2 regions of the Fictibacillus nanhaiensis genome follow, and region 1 is predicted to be linked to the other one. Evidence: riboswitches for the same ligand, from Rfam matches in the RefSeq annotation. Region 1 holds a riboswitch; the other holds the start of a gene.
What was found. Region 1 has a riboswitch for S-adenosylmethionine ahead of ACFS5O_RS16890 (2,3-diketo-5-methylthiopentyl-1-phosphate enolase). Riboswitches for the same ligand answer to the same signal wherever they lie in the genome.
Positions count from the first base shown of each region.

Region 2: it holds a riboswitch for S-adenosylmethionine, as region 1 does, so the genes downstream of both, ACFS5O_RS04185 (acyl-CoA dehydrogenase family protein) here and ACFS5O_RS16890 (2,3-diketo-5-methylthiopentyl-1-phosphate enolase) in region 1, are expected to answer to the same signal.

Region 1 is NZ_JBHUPF010000006.1:2,579,366-2,586,754, forward strand. It holds gene asnB (asparagine synthase (glutamine-hydrolyzing)) at 1-842, opposite strand, end outside; gene ACFS5O_RS16870 (AI-2E family transporter) at 1,001-2,089, shown strand; gene ACFS5O_RS16875 (1,2-dihydroxy-3-keto-5-methylthiopentene dioxygenase) at 2,266-2,802, opposite strand; gene ACFS5O_RS16880 (methylthioribulose 1-phosphate dehydratase) at 2,780-3,445, opposite strand; gene ACFS5O_RS16885 (2-hydroxy-3-keto-5-methylthiopentenyl-1-phosphate phosphatase) at 3,442-4,116, opposite strand; gene ACFS5O_RS16890 (2,3-diketo-5-methylthiopentyl-1-phosphate enolase) at 4,113-5,354, opposite strand; SAM riboswitch class I at 5,432-5,551, opposite strand; gene ACFS5O_RS16895 (hypothetical protein) at 5,642-5,770, opposite strand; gene ACFS5O_RS16900 (pyridoxal phosphate-dependent aminotransferase) at 5,822-6,988, opposite strand; gene ACFS5O_RS16905 (carbon-nitrogen family hydrolase) at 7,096-7,389, shown strand, end outside.
Region 2 is NZ_JBHUPF010000006.1:74,886-82,274, reverse strand. It holds gene ACFS5O_RS04200 (hypothetical protein) at 326-505, opposite strand; gene ACFS5O_RS04195 (MetQ/NlpA family ABC transporter substrate-binding protein) at 614-1,420, opposite strand; gene ACFS5O_RS04190 (LLM class flavin-dependent oxidoreductase) at 1,444-2,835, opposite strand; SAM riboswitch class I at 2,952-3,053, opposite strand; SAM riboswitch class I at 3,206-3,318, shown strand; gene ACFS5O_RS04185 (acyl-CoA dehydrogenase family protein) at 3,605-4,762, shown strand; gene ACFS5O_RS04180 (DUF817 domain-containing protein) at 4,885-5,667, shown strand; gene ACFS5O_RS04175 (oxalate decarboxylase family bicupin) at 5,794-6,972, shown strand; gene ACFS5O_RS04170 (C1q-like domain-containing protein) at 7,169-7,389, shown strand, end outside.

The DNA.
Region 1 (7,389 bases):
AAATATTTAGCTGCGATTGAGGTGATGGCACTTGAATCGAGGCCTCCAGAAAGAAATGTACACACGGGTACGTCCGCAACCAGCTGTCGTGTTACTGCATCCGTCACAAGAACCTTCACTTTTTCAATCGTGTCTTCTAATGAGTCTTGATGTGGTTTACTTTCCACGTTCCAATACCGCCAAATTTTCATACCGTTTTTAGAATACGTCGCAGCATGTGCTGGGCGAAGTTCTTTTATTCCTTTATAAACACCATTACCAGGTGTACGGGATGGTCCTAGTCCGAACACCTCTTGTAATCCTTCACGATCGACTTCAGCCTTCACTTCAGGATGAGCGAGTATGGATTTTATTTCGGATCCAAATAACAACATTCCGCCTTTTTCCGTAAAAAAGAACGGCTTAACTCCCAGTCGATCTCGAGCTACAAATAAACTTTGCTTCTCTTCATCCCAAATTCCAAATGCGAATATACCATTAAACCTATCAATACAGCTTTCTCCCCACTCTATATAGGAAGTAAGCAAAACTTCTGTATCGGAATGTCCCTCAAACGTATAACCTCTTTGTAAAAGTTCTTTTCGTAGGTCTTCTGTGTTGTAAAGCTCTCCATTGTAGCAAAGCGTATAATTCCACTGGTTCTTTGTTCTTGTCATCGGCTGGACGCCGCCTTCAATATCTACTACTGCTAACCTAGCATGACCAAACCCTGCATGTGTGGTACTCCATACATTGAGTGCATCTGGTCCTCTTTTTGACAAAGGTGTGGCCATCTTGATTAATATATTTTTTTCATGTGTGAGGTTACGATTCCAATCTGCCCAACCGGTTATTCCGCACATTGGTTTCATCCTTTCTATAGAAACTCCATTTCTAGTACGTATGCCCATTACTCAGCATATGCTTTTATCCTTGTACCGGTGTTTTTTAAAAATTTGTGTATGTTCTTATAAGTTGTATATAATGAATACATATTTCAGAAGATAAAGGTGATCATTAAATGCCACAGTCGAAGTTTTTTCGTATCGGTTACGGATTTCTCCTCATTTTTCTAATTATTTTGGTAGGAACAAAGATTGATTTTATTTTCAGGCCGATCGTCGTTCTTGTTCAAACGTTATTTTTTCCGTTTTTGCTTGGCGGTGTTCTTTATTATCTTTTCCGGCCAGTCGTTCAGTTTTTGCATAAACGAAAAGTTCCTAAGGTATTATCCATCCTTCTCATCTACCTGCTTGCGATCGGATTATTCGTATTGCTGTTCTATTCTATTGGTCCGATTCTACAAAGACAGGTTAGTAATCTAATTGAGAATACCCCTGCTTTAATCGATGCTATTCGATCTAAGCTGAATGATTTACAGCAGAATGAATGGGTAAGCCGTTTCCAAGAAAGTGAACAGTTTGATGTAAAAGAAATCTCTGATAAAGTAACCGCTTATCTGTCTACTAGTGTTCAGACAATTGGTACAAACATCGCAAACTTTATTGGAATCATTACAAACATTATTATGATTTTTGTTACCGTACCTTTTATACTGTATTACATGCTTAAAGAAGGTGAGAAAGCTCCACAGATGGTGCTTCAAACACTTCCTGAAAGACAGCGTAATAATGGAACAAAAATTCTAAAAGACATGGACATCGCACTTAGTTCTTATATCCAAGGGCAGATCTTGGTCAGTGTCTGTGTGGGTACAATGCTGTATATCGGTTATCTCGTAATCGGAATCGACTACTCGCTGATTCTAGCTATAATCGCCATGTTCACAAACGTGATTCCGTTCCTCGGACCGATTATCGGAGTCGTTCCCGCATTGATCGTAGCGATTGTAGATTCACCGGCGATGGTGATCAAAGTTCTAGTCGTTATGGTTATCGCTCAGCAGATCGAAGGAAATGTAATCTCTCCGCAAGTTATGGGTAAGAAGCTGGATATCCACCCGCTTACCATTATTTCGATCTTGCTTGTTGCAGGAAGCCTAGGTGGTCTGCTTGGATTGATTCTAGCCGTTCCAGTATATGCGGTGTTAAAAGTTATTGCCCTGCACACGTATCGCTTAATCAATCTTAGAAAATCAAAAGAGTTATAAGAATAATGAGGGAATGGAAAAAAGCATCGACTACTGAAGTCTGATGCTTTTTTCTTTGCTCGTATTTTCTGTATAGCGCTCGTCCAGCGTGCTTGTCAGCCACCGGACGAGCGCCAACTTGTTATTTCAAAAGAAAACACACCATTTCGTTCGAATGAAATGGTGTGCTCTGTATATTATTGAGCTTCTTGGGGCTGTTTATCGTAGATTGGAACCCAGCCTTCTTTTGATTTAAAGATGCGAACCGCTACTACTTTACGATCTTCTTGCAGCGTGAAATAGTGACGGAAATTTTCTGGAACAGAGATAAGGTCTCCTGGTTCAAGTTCAACATCGAAGAATCTTCCATTAGGTCCTTCGATCGCAAAGATTCCATGTCCAGAAACGATAAAGCGTACTTCATCATCCGTGTGATGATGTTCTGATAAGAAGTTTTTCAATAGCTCATCTAAGTTTGGTGTCGCATCAGAAAGTGAGATAACATCTTCTGTCACATATCCTCTGCGCTCAGAAATATCATCGATCTCACTGCGGAAGGTTTGAATCACTTCTGCTTTGTCCTTATCACTTAACGAGAAATTTTCACGAAGATGCGCTGGAAGTTTTTCAATGTCCCATTTCTCGTATATAACTTCTTGAGAGTTCAGATACGCTTCTACCTCACTCTGTTTTTCAATTCTTTCGTTGTTATCATGAAATCGTAGTTGTGCCATTTTTAACGCCTCCAAATGATTGATTTTTATTTAAAACGTTTAAAGTTTGTAACTTGATGTGGTAAGAGAAAAGAAACTCAAAAGCTTCTAAATGTTTCTTCGCTTCAAAAGCATTTCTTCCCCATACGGTAATACCATGATTGCGAATCAAGACAGCTTTTGTATCCTGTTTGATTACTGTACCCACTGCTTCAGACAGCTTCGAAAGATCAGCATAATTTTCAACGATCGGAACCGTGATACGGCCTTCTTCCTCCCATATCCCAAATGCTTTAATCAGTTCTTGGCCTTGGAATGTAATCTCTCCTGCATCACCATACAATTCAGAGATTAAGTTATTATCCACGGTGTGAACGTGTAAACAACAGCCTGCTTTCGTTAACCGATACACTTCACAATGAATACCTGTTTCTGCCGAAGCTTTCAAATGCGTTTCTTCTACCGGTTCACCGAACTGATCCACTAAAAGAAAGTCTTCTGAGGTACGTTTTGTTTTATCTTTTCCGCTTGCAGAAACGTAAAAAGCGAGAGGTGAATCGCTTACTTTAATGGATACGTTACCACTGGTTCCAGGAAACCAGTCTCTTGATGCCAGTTCATCCTTAACATCTGCAAGCTCATTCCAGCGCTGTTGTTTACTCAACTTTTTACACCTCTTTTCTCTAAGACATGAATGATGTCATGAAAGGTTTCAAATGGTGTGTATGGTATTTGGTTTTCTTCACATTTTTCAATCAGATAATCTCTTGCGAAAACAACATCAGCCATCTTAGAAGCTTGAAGATCAGTAATCGAATCCCCGATCACAATCTTTTCAGCTCGGGGAAACTTCTCTTCCAGCCGCCTTATAACAGACGGTTTACAACATCCACAATCATTGTCACATTGATCATCACATACATTCGGCCAAGTGATTTTTATCATGTCGTTTGTAAAATCACTTGCGTTACAAAAAACATAGTCTTTTTCTAGTTTGTTCTCTAGTACAGGATGAACAAAAAAATCAATACCACCGCTAACGATGTAAAGTGGAATCCTCTCACTTTGAGTAAATGAGATAAATTCCTGAAAACCGTCTCTAATCTTAGAACGTGTTACAACGAATTCAATGATCTCTTCCTTTTTGTCCGAAGAGATTCTCGAAAACAATTTACCGACTCCTTCTCGAATCGAGATGGTTTCATTCAAGATTTCATTCACGATCGGCTGCCAGCCCTCGGGTGAAAATTCTTCCATGATCGCAACGATATTATCTTTCTCAGTTACAGTTCCATCAAAATCACAAAAGATTACCGATTGGTGTAGAGTTGTCATTTTACTGGAACACCACCCCAAAGCTCTAATGCTTTTTGTAGTTCTAGATGTTTTTCTGCAAAACTCTCAAAGTCTTCCCCTTTAACGACGGCATCTATCGCTTGACGGAAGGCACGTGCTCCACCTGCTGCTCCATCTGGATGACCATGTATTCCTCCACCTGCGTTTATAACACTGTCCAATCCGAAGTCATTGTATAAAACCGGTGTTAAACCTGGGTGGATACCTGCTGATGGAACTGGGAACGACTTGTTTAATGAGATGCTATCTGTTGTTAAGGCACCCGCAATACTTAGGGTTTCGTTACGATCAAGGGCTACGCTTCCATATGGTGATGGGAACAACACCAGATCTGCCCCTGCATAACGAAGCAGTTTACCCAATAAAACGGAATAACCAATCCCGTAGAGAGATGATGATCCTATAGCTCCAGATAGTGCAGGATGCGCCATGATTGGAAGAGGTATCTCTTTATCTTCTGCCAATTCTTGTAATACATCTGGTCCATAGGATAGTACGTTAAACAATAATGCGTTAGCACCTAATTCTGCTGCGCGCCGCGCTTTATCTCGAAGTCCACTCGTTCTGCCTGTCAAGTTAACTGCGTAGAGCGTCTTTTCGCCAGTTCGCTCATGAACGGACTTTAAAACTTCTTTAGCGATTCTTACTCTTTCTTCAAAAGGCGTAAGTGGGTTCTCAAATAGAATTTCATCATCTTTCACAAGATCTACCCCGCCTAAAGCCTGCTCATATAATTGTTGTTTGAAGAATGATAGATCTTTTCCGAGCACCCCTTTAAAAATACTCATAACAAGTGGACGGTTATGTACGCCTAAGATATCTCGGATTCCAGTTATCCCAAACTTTGGACCAGGAAATTGCTGTTCTAGATTCTTATCAAACTCTAAATCTACGAGTTTGATCTCACCATCTAACGAAAGTTTACCGAAAACCGTCGTTAGTATAGCGGGAATGTCATTTGAAAAGTTTGCTGATGGATAGGAAATCTTAAGTAAGCCTCTAGTTCTTTTACTTCCTAAAAATTGATCTGTACGTGGATCTTCAGGAAGTTCAATGACTTCTTCCACGATACCTTTATGTTTTTTTAGCTGTTCTTGCTCAAGTTGAGGAAGATCAGTCCATGAACCTACAGTAAGTCCTAGCGCAATGCCTTCCGCTTTTTTGTATAGATTTTCTTTTTTATCATGTACCAAGTACGTTGCTGTAATTTTACTCATGTTCGTAGTTCTCCTTTCAAAAACGCAAAAAACCCCTTCACGAGGAAGGGGTGTCTACATATTGACAGTTCCGCTTCCTCTTATCTCTCAGTCAAACGTTCGACTGCAAGAATTAGCACCGTTTTCAGTTAAGAAAAATTAACTGAATGGTTGCCGGGTTTCATCGGGCTAGTCCCTCCACCTGCTCTTAATAAGAGTGCAAATTGTTAGAATATAATTTTAATTGTGATTATGACAGGGTATGAAGGATCTGTCAACCAAAATCTTCAATATCTTATTAGTAAGCTTTAAAGTTTTTGAAAGATGTTGATCTCCGTTCCAGATACTCGCTTTCCACGGGGCAGAAGGTGAGCCACATTCGTACGTTTCACTCTTAAGTGTCTCACCTGCCCGCCTGTCCCGTAGGAGTCTCGCATCTTACACTCCATTCAACTAATCAAAGAGGCATAAAGAATTAAATAAAACTTCTAAAACAATTTAGTAATTCGATCAGCAGCCTCTATCAGACGTTCTTCTGACGTTAGTAAGCCGGCACGTACATATCGATCGCCTTCACTTCCAAATCCGATGCCAGGTGCGACGACGACATGTGCTTTCTCAAGCAAATAGTCAGCGAACGTTTCTGATGTATACCCTTCAGGTACAGGTAGCCAGCAGAAGAAGGAACCTTTTGGCGATTCCACGTTCCATCCGTTTTCATTCAAACGTCCGATGAATGCATTTCGGCGTCTTTCATATGTATCTACCAGTTCATCCACACATTGCTGTGAGCCGTTCAATGCCTCAGCTGCTGCATGCTGAACCGCTCCAAACAAGCTTACATAAAAATGATCTTGAAGTAGATTAATGGATTCGATGACAGATTCATTTCCAACCGCGAAACCAACGCGCCATCCTGCCATGTTATACGTTTTAGAAAGGGTATAGATCTCTATGCCTACGTCTTTTGCTCCTTCGGTCTGTAGAAAGCTGATCGGCTTCTGTCCTTCAAATCCAATAGCTCCATAAGCAAAATCATGGCAAACGAGAATATCATGTTTGTTAGCGAGTTCTACTGTCTCTTTAAAAAATGATTCCGTTGCAACACCTGCTGTAGGATTGTTCGGATAGTTTAAGAACATAAGCTTTGCTTTGTTCAAGACCGTTTCATGTAAATCATCGTACTTCGGGAGGAATTCATTTTCTTTTCTTAAAGGCATTGTCTCCATCGAAGCACCAGCCATTGCTACACCTGACCAGTAATCCGGGTATCCTGGATCTGGAACGAGGGCAACATCTCCTGGGTTTAAGTAGCACTGTGATAACTCTACTAATCCCACTTTTCCCCCAAAGAGAATAGCTACTTCTTTATCAGGATCTAAGGTCACACCATACTCTCTTTGATAAAAATCGGCAGCAGCCTGCTTTAAGAATCCGTGTCCTCGAAACGGGGAGTATTTATGAAAGTCAGGTCTTTCTGCACCTTCCTTCAATGCTTCAACGATATGCTGTGGCGTTGGTCGATCGGGATTTCCTTGTCCTAGATTAATAACGTCATAGCCTTGCTCCACATAGTGAGATACTTTTTTTACAAGCTTGGCGAAAAATTGCTCTGGCAATTTCCCCATCACTTCTGCCTGTTCAAAACGTTTCACGACGATCACTTCCAGTCTAATTTGAATGTTCTTGAAATTCTAATCAGTTATGTTATACGCTTAAGGAAATTCTGTAAAGACTTTTTTACAATCTGGAGGATACAATCATGAAAATTGCCTGCATTCAAGTCGACATACATTATGGCGATCCTAAAAAAAACTATGAACACATTGAAAATAAAATTCGTGAAGCAGTTGTTCAGCATCAACCTGATACGATTGTTCTCCCAGAACTATGGGATACAGGATATGACCTAACACGCTTAGATGAGATTAGCGATGAGAATGGCGAGAGAGCAAAGCACTGGTTAAGCTCCTTATCAAAAGAACTTGATATCAATATTGTTGGCGGTTCTATCGCTTACCGTGATGAGGATGAAGTATTTAACACTTCTCTCACC
Region 2 (7,389 bases), 2.5 Mb from region 1:
GCTCGTTCAGCCCCGACAAGCAAAAGGTAAATAGGCAAGGAAGGTGTTCTTTACCTTCATGATCTATTTACCTTTTGACCTCGAGGGGCTAGTCACTGCAACTAGACAGGTGAGACACTTAAGAGTGAAACGTCCGAATGTGGCTCACCGCCTGCCCCGTGGAAAGCGAGTATCTGCAACGGAGATCAATACTTCCAAAAGTAACCTTTAAAAAAATGCTATTAAAAAAGAAAATAAAAAAGCCAACTCATGATTTGATCAAAAGTACAAATCAAAAAGTCGGCTTTGTAACATTTATAGTAAGAATGAATAAGTCTTATTGTTCTTACAGGTCTAAGAGATTTTGTTGACGTCTCGTCTTCTTCGATCCATTCACCTGATGGTTGTTTGGATTGAAGATTTCTTCGATATATCTTTGATTCCAATCACTAGTAAATTCTTTATCAGAACAGATACATCCACTTAGATCATATCGGAAAAGGCCACAGTGCGGGCAGTTACTCATACTAATCCCCCCTTGAGTCAACATAACATATTCTATGAACATCTAAGAGAGTTGGCAACGGCATTCGTACAGCTTTTCCAGCACATAAAATGCTGATTTTTATTGAAATTACTTATTCATCCAATCTGGCTTATGAAACTCTTCGAAATCACTTTGAATGACCTTCTTAAATGCATCTGACTCTACGGCAGCTTTTAAATCTTTTGCGAGCTGTGAATTCTTATCTTTTTCAAGTACAACAATTCGATTGATGATATCTTCTGGAAGTTTATCTTTTACTAGCGCATCCTTTAAATCTAGACCTGATGATAGAGCAAAGTTTCCGTTAACTGCCGCTAAATCTACGGAGTCTAGTGTTCTTGGTGTTTGAGCGGCTTCTACAGGTTGGAACTTTAAGTTCTTTGGATTTTTCGTGACATCTTTTTCCGAGACTCTGAGTGGATTTGCGGAAGAATCGATTTCAATCAGTCCATTGTCTCTCAGAACAGTAAGGCCTCTTGCTAAGTTCGTTGGATCATTCGCTAGAGAAACCGTGCTTCCGGGCTTAATCTCGTCTATTGACTTGTATTTCTTAGAATAGATACCGATTGGCGCAGTAGGCACCGTAATCACAGAAGCTAGTTTCATATCATTCTCTTCTGAAAAAGCATCCATGTACACTTTATGTTGAAACAAATTTGCATCTAACGAACCACTCTTTAAAGAGATATTCGGCTGTACATAATCATTGAATTCTTTTACTTCAACTGCGTATCCTTTTTTCTCGAGATATGGCTTTACACCTTTTTCTAGCATGTCGCTGTAAGGCACGGTTGCGCCGAGTGTTATCTTCTTCTCACTCTCACCTGAAGCGCCACACCCTGCTAGAATACCGATTAAGAGCGCTGCTGATATAAAGACTTTGAATCGTTTCATAAGATTTCTCCTCCACTCTCCACTTATTTACTTTCCGTTAACACCGGTCTAAATCTAGCCGCTGGATGATCATTAGGCAGCAAAGGTTGTCCAGGTGTAAACAATTTTTCACGAAGCGTGCCCCTGTTGTACTCTTTTTTGTATAGTCCTCTTTCTTGAAGAACAGGTACAACAAGCTCTACAAAAGCTTCTAAGTCTCCTGGTGTTACAAGGTGATTTAGGTTAAAACCGTCTACGCCAGACTCTTCAAACTGCTTTTGAATACCATCCGCTACCTCTTCAGGGTTCCCCACTATGAAACTACCTCTGTCAGGAGACTCGAAGCGATTCAATACTTCTCCCACTGTTAACGGTTTAGGCGCATCCGTAGTGAGTGTGGCGGCTTTATAATGTCCGCCCTCTGTTGATTTGTTGTACGAGAATGGAAGTTCCGGATCTAACTCTTCATACTCCGCGATATCATAACCGCTCGCTCCATACTGCGCTTTTGCAGCATCCGCGCTCCAAACACTTGCATATTCTTTGAATTTCTCCTCCGCCTCTTCAGTCGTTCTCCCCACCACCACATTTAAAAATGAAAAGATCTTAAGGTTTTCTGGGTTTCGGCCATGTTTGATAGCGCGTTTACGAATGTCGTCCGCATAAAAACGAATTCTCTCTGGTGTTGGACCACCTACAAAGATGCATTCAGCATGCTTTGCCGCAAAGTCTCGTCCTCTCTCAGACGTTCCCGCTTGATAGATAACAGGTGTGCGCTGCAGAGATGGTTCACTTAAGTGAGGTCCTTCCACGCTAAAATATTGTCCTTCATGATTGATCTCATGAACTTTTTCAGGATCCACCAGTTTATTGTTTTCAACATCTTCAACAACGGCTCCGTCTTCCCAGCTGCTCTCCCAAAGTTTATAAGAAACATCTAAATATTCATCTGCGATGTTGTATCGTTCATCGTGTTTAATCATATTCTGCAGTCCAAAATTCCTTGCCGCATTCGGCAGATAAGAGGTGACTACGTTCCAAGCAATTCGGCCATTCGTTAGATGGTCTAGCGTAGAAAAGCGGCGCGCGTTCCCAAACGGCTGTTCATACGTTGTGCTTACCGTCACGGCAAAAGATAGATTTTCTGTTACGCTCGCCATAGCCGATACAAGAAGTGCGGGATCATTTAAAGGAACTTGAAGTCCATCTTGAATAGAAGGTGTCTTGCTTTGTCTATAAACGTCATAAACGCCCAATACATCTGCAAAGAACACAGCATCAAACTTCCCTCTTTCTAAAAGCTTCGCATACTCAATCCAGTATTTTAGATCTTTATAACCTCTATGTCTCTTGTTCTCCGGGTGCTTCCAAAGGCCATGAGAATTGTGCATGGCACTCGTCATCTCAAACGCGTTCAACAAAATTTCTTTACTCAACATACATTCCTCCGTATCCAATTTTTTCGTACCCGTTCCAAGAGAAAATAAAAAACCTCTTCAACTATGAGAAGAGGTTAAAAAATACGTGAAATAAACATACGTATATAGATTTCCTCTTATCTTTCAAGCTTTCGCCTGCTGGAATTGGCACAGTCCTAAAAATAGTTGTTGCCGAGGCTTCAAAGGGCCAGTCCCTCCACCTCTCTCGATAAGAAATCGATATGATTCAATTTAATAACGAAATATACAGGATTAAAAATAGCCTGTCAATGCAATTTAAAAAAATAAAATAATTTTCTTAACAATCAGTTTTTAGTTGACAGTGGTTGGCATTATCCTCTATAGTGATGACTAATAATTAAATATTTTCTTATCAAGAGTCAGGGGAGGAACTGGTCCTACGATCCTGCAGCAACCGCTTTGTTCAAAAGAAAGGTGCTAATTCCAGCAGATGTTTTTTTAATGTCTGAAAGATGAGAGAGCGTGTTAGCATATGGAATCTACGTCCTCTTTCGTCTTTGAAAGAGGGCTTTTTTGTTTTTCCTTCGCTGTTCTTGTGTGTAGTTGATTTCCGCTCCAGGACGCTCGCTTTCCGCGGGGCGAGCGGTGAGCCACTTCGCGCTTCGCGCCCTTAAGGGTCTCACCTGCTCACTCGTCCCGCAGGAGTCTAGCACCTTGCGCTGCAATCAACCTATCGAAGAAGACTTATAACAAAACCAATCCAAAACCAAAAACCACTTACAGATAAAAAAATTAGGAGGGAACTATGAGCATTCCATTGAGAAAAACCACTGAAATAGATCATTTTGAAGAAGCGATAAATACCGCACTAGCACTAAAAGAAGTTTTCAAGAAACGGGCAGAATTTGTAGATCGAGAAGGCGTTTTTCCTTATGAGAATTTCCAAGATTTAAAGGATGCTGGCTTTCTTTCTCTTACCATTCCAAAAGAATATGGCGGTAAAGGGTTAAACCTAGTTGAATTCTTAACCATTCAAGAACATTTAGCGGAGGGAGATGCTCCTACTGCCCTTTCTCTTGGGTGGCATTTGGGTACTTTTTTAGAGGCGGCGGAAAACCAGCATTGGAGTGGTGATGCGTTCGCTGATCTTAGCCGGAAAGTAGTGGAACAAAAAGCACTCATCAACTTGGCACAAACAGAGCGTGCGACAGGAAGTCCTTCTCGCGGAGGTATTCCTACAACAACCGCTGTTAAGAAAGCAGATGGATGGTTGATCAACGGAAGCAAAGCTTTTACTTCTATGGCAGAGGCCCTTGATTACTCGGTCGTAACCGCTACCATTTCAGAAACTAACCATAAAGGATTTTTCTTAGTGAATCATCGTGAAAAAGGGGTTTTTGTAAAAGAAACATGGGACAGTATCTCTATGAGAGGCACAAAAAGTGACGATCTCCTTTTGAAAGATGTTTATGTGTCCAAGGAAAACCTTCTTGTTGTTGAAGATGAGAAGAACATCGTTCCGAAAGGCTGGTATCTTCAAGTCCCTGCTGTGTACTTAGGTATCGCAAGAGCTGCGCGGAATTATGCAATTGAATTTGCGTCAGAATATAGCCCTAACACGTTATCAGGACCTATCTCAGAAGTACCTGAGGTGAGAAGAAAGATTGGCAAGATTGAACTTGAGCTATTCCAAGCGAGAACAATTCTTCATGCCGTTGCTGAAAAATGGGTAAATCAGCCTGAACAACGTAAGAATCTAGGTACAGAACTTGCGGCCGTTAAGCATTCTGTAACGAACAGTGCGAATAGAGTCGTTGATCTTGCCATGAGAATCGTTGGGGCGAGAAGTCTTTCTGTACAAAATCCGCTTCAGCGGCATTTCAGAGATGTGAGAGCTGGACTTCATAATCCACCAACAGATGATGCAATCGTTTATTCTTTGGCGGATGCAGCGCTGAAATAAATGAAGTCAACTGACAGATTCATGTTAAACTCAACATATTTTTGTATGATGAGATTTGGATCACCATAGGTTATTATGGATACAATATATTTCCATATCAATCAATAAAAGGTGGTCTACTCATGAGAGCGCTTCTTACATTCACTTATTTACAAGCTCTTTCTTGCATCTTCCCAGTCATCATCTTTGGGGCGTTAGCTCTTTCAAAGTTCTTCAGCATTCCGTTCATCCCTCGATACGATTTCATACTTCTTTTATGTCTCATCACACAAGTTGCTATGATTCTAACGAAACTTGAAACGATTGATGAACTTAAAGTCATCTGTGTCTTCCACTTGATCGGACTTGCTCTAGAACTATTTAAAGTTCATATGGGGTCTTGGAGCTATCCAGAAGACGCTTATTCGAAAATTTACGGTGTACCTCTTTATAGCGGTTTTATGTATGCAAGTGTTGCGAGCTATATTTGCCAAAGCTGGAGAAGGCTCGACCTACAGATAACGGGTTGGCCGTATCCTCTCTTTTCTTTTGGTATTTGTGTGCTGATCTATTTAAACTTTTTTATCCATCATTACTTGTTTGATGCCAGATGGATTCTGATTCTGCTTTTATTTCCTATCTTTTATAAGACCGTTGTTCATTATACGATCAACGAGCGTGTCTATAAGATGCCGATCCTTCTTTCCTTTTTGTTGATCGGATTTTTTATTTGGATCGCTGAAAACATTACAACGTTTCTAGGTGCCTGGCAGTATCCGAATCAGGAAGCCGCTTGGTCACTCGTTCATATTGGTAAGATCAGCTCTTGGTTCTTGCTCGTGATCATCAGCATCATTATCGTGGCACAGTTAAAACGGATAAAAAGTCACCAAGACGAGATTTTCACGCATACGAAACACCTTTAAGCTACCTTTAGCTTTCAGGTGTTTTTTTGTTATGCCCCTTCGTAATAAATCTGCATGTTCAAGATGTCCCCTCCATATGCATACAGAGATGACGTTTAAACCTTCTAAAAGAGAGGAGCTCATCACATGGATAAGAACCCTAAAGATCAACAGCAACGAAGGCAAATGCAGATTCCTCAGCCGATTCGCAGTGATGGTGCGGGTGCTACCGACTTAGGACCTCGCGACATCATGCGTGACATACAAAATCCGGATATGCTAGTTTCACCTGCAACAGATGCGGGAACTGTGCCGAATTTGCGCTTTTCCTATTCAGATACACATATGCAATTAAATTTTGGGGGCTGGTCGAGAGAAATTACGGTTCGTGAGCTTCCCGTCGCCAAGACGCTTGCCGGAGTAAATATGCGACTTACCCCAGGCGGTGTGAGAGAGCTGCATTGGCACCAAGAAGCGGAATGGGCTTATATGATTTTAGGCCGTGCTCGGATTACCTCGGTTGATCAAAACGGCAGGAATTTTATCGCCGATGTGGGTGAAGGTGATCTTTGGTACTTCCCGCCTGGCATTCCTCACTCGATTCAAGGGCTTGAAGAAGGCTGTGAGTTTTTACTTGTTTTTGATAATGGAAATTTTTCTGATCTTAGTACGTTTTCTATTTCAGATTGGTTTGCACATACACCAAAAGAAGTACTCTCAGCCAACTTCGGTATACCGGAGAGCGCGTTTGCGAACATTCCGACTGAACAACGTTATATTTATCAGTCTACCGTTCCCGGTCCGATTGAAACACAAGCTGTACCTGATCCCTATGGAACAGTTCCGTTAAGCTTCACACACCGTTTAATGGCACAGAAACCTCTCGTTACTCCAGGTGGGACCGTTCGTATCGTTGATTCTACTAATTTTCCGATTTCACAGAGAATCGCTGCTGCTTTAGTTGAAATAAAACCTGGCGGAATGAGAGAGTTGCATTGGCATCCGAATAATGATGAGTGGCAATATTATTTAGCCGGTCAAGGGCGCATGACCGCTTTCGCTGGAAATGGCACAGCACGAACGTTTGATGTAAGAGCTGGAGACGTGGGATATGTTCCGTTTGCGTTCGGTCATTATGTACAAAATACCGGAAATAAGAGCCTCTGGTTTTTAGAAATGTTTAAAAGTGACCGTTTTGCAGATGTTTCTTTAAACCAATGGATGGCTTTAACGCCTAAAGAAATCGTGCAAACGAATGTGAACGCTAGTCCTGAGCTCATGAACTCTCTTAGAAAAGAAAAATGGCCAGTTGTGAAATATGATTAAATGCACGATCATACCTATTAACGGCGATTAGAAACTACTAATCGCTTTCTTTCATTCTTTCTAGTAAAACTACTTCCCCTACCTCTATGCATACACACCACTTACACCTTGTCCGCATAATCTACTAGTAATAATCTGATAGATTATTCTCTGATTTAGATTCTAGTTCAGAGTGAAAATAGGAGGGAAAGTTTGTATGTACCACCATTATGATCAGAATCCTTACGCACATATGAAAAGAGACTGTGAGTGCAAGCATAGAAAGGTTCAGCCTTGCCAGACAGTTTCTGCCTTTAAAGCAGTTAAAGATCTGTTTCAATTTATTTTAGGCTCCACACCAAATCAAGTCATTTATCCGGTAGAGGTTTTCGATAGTAATAATGAATACAATCCAGATACATCAACGTTTGTTCCAAA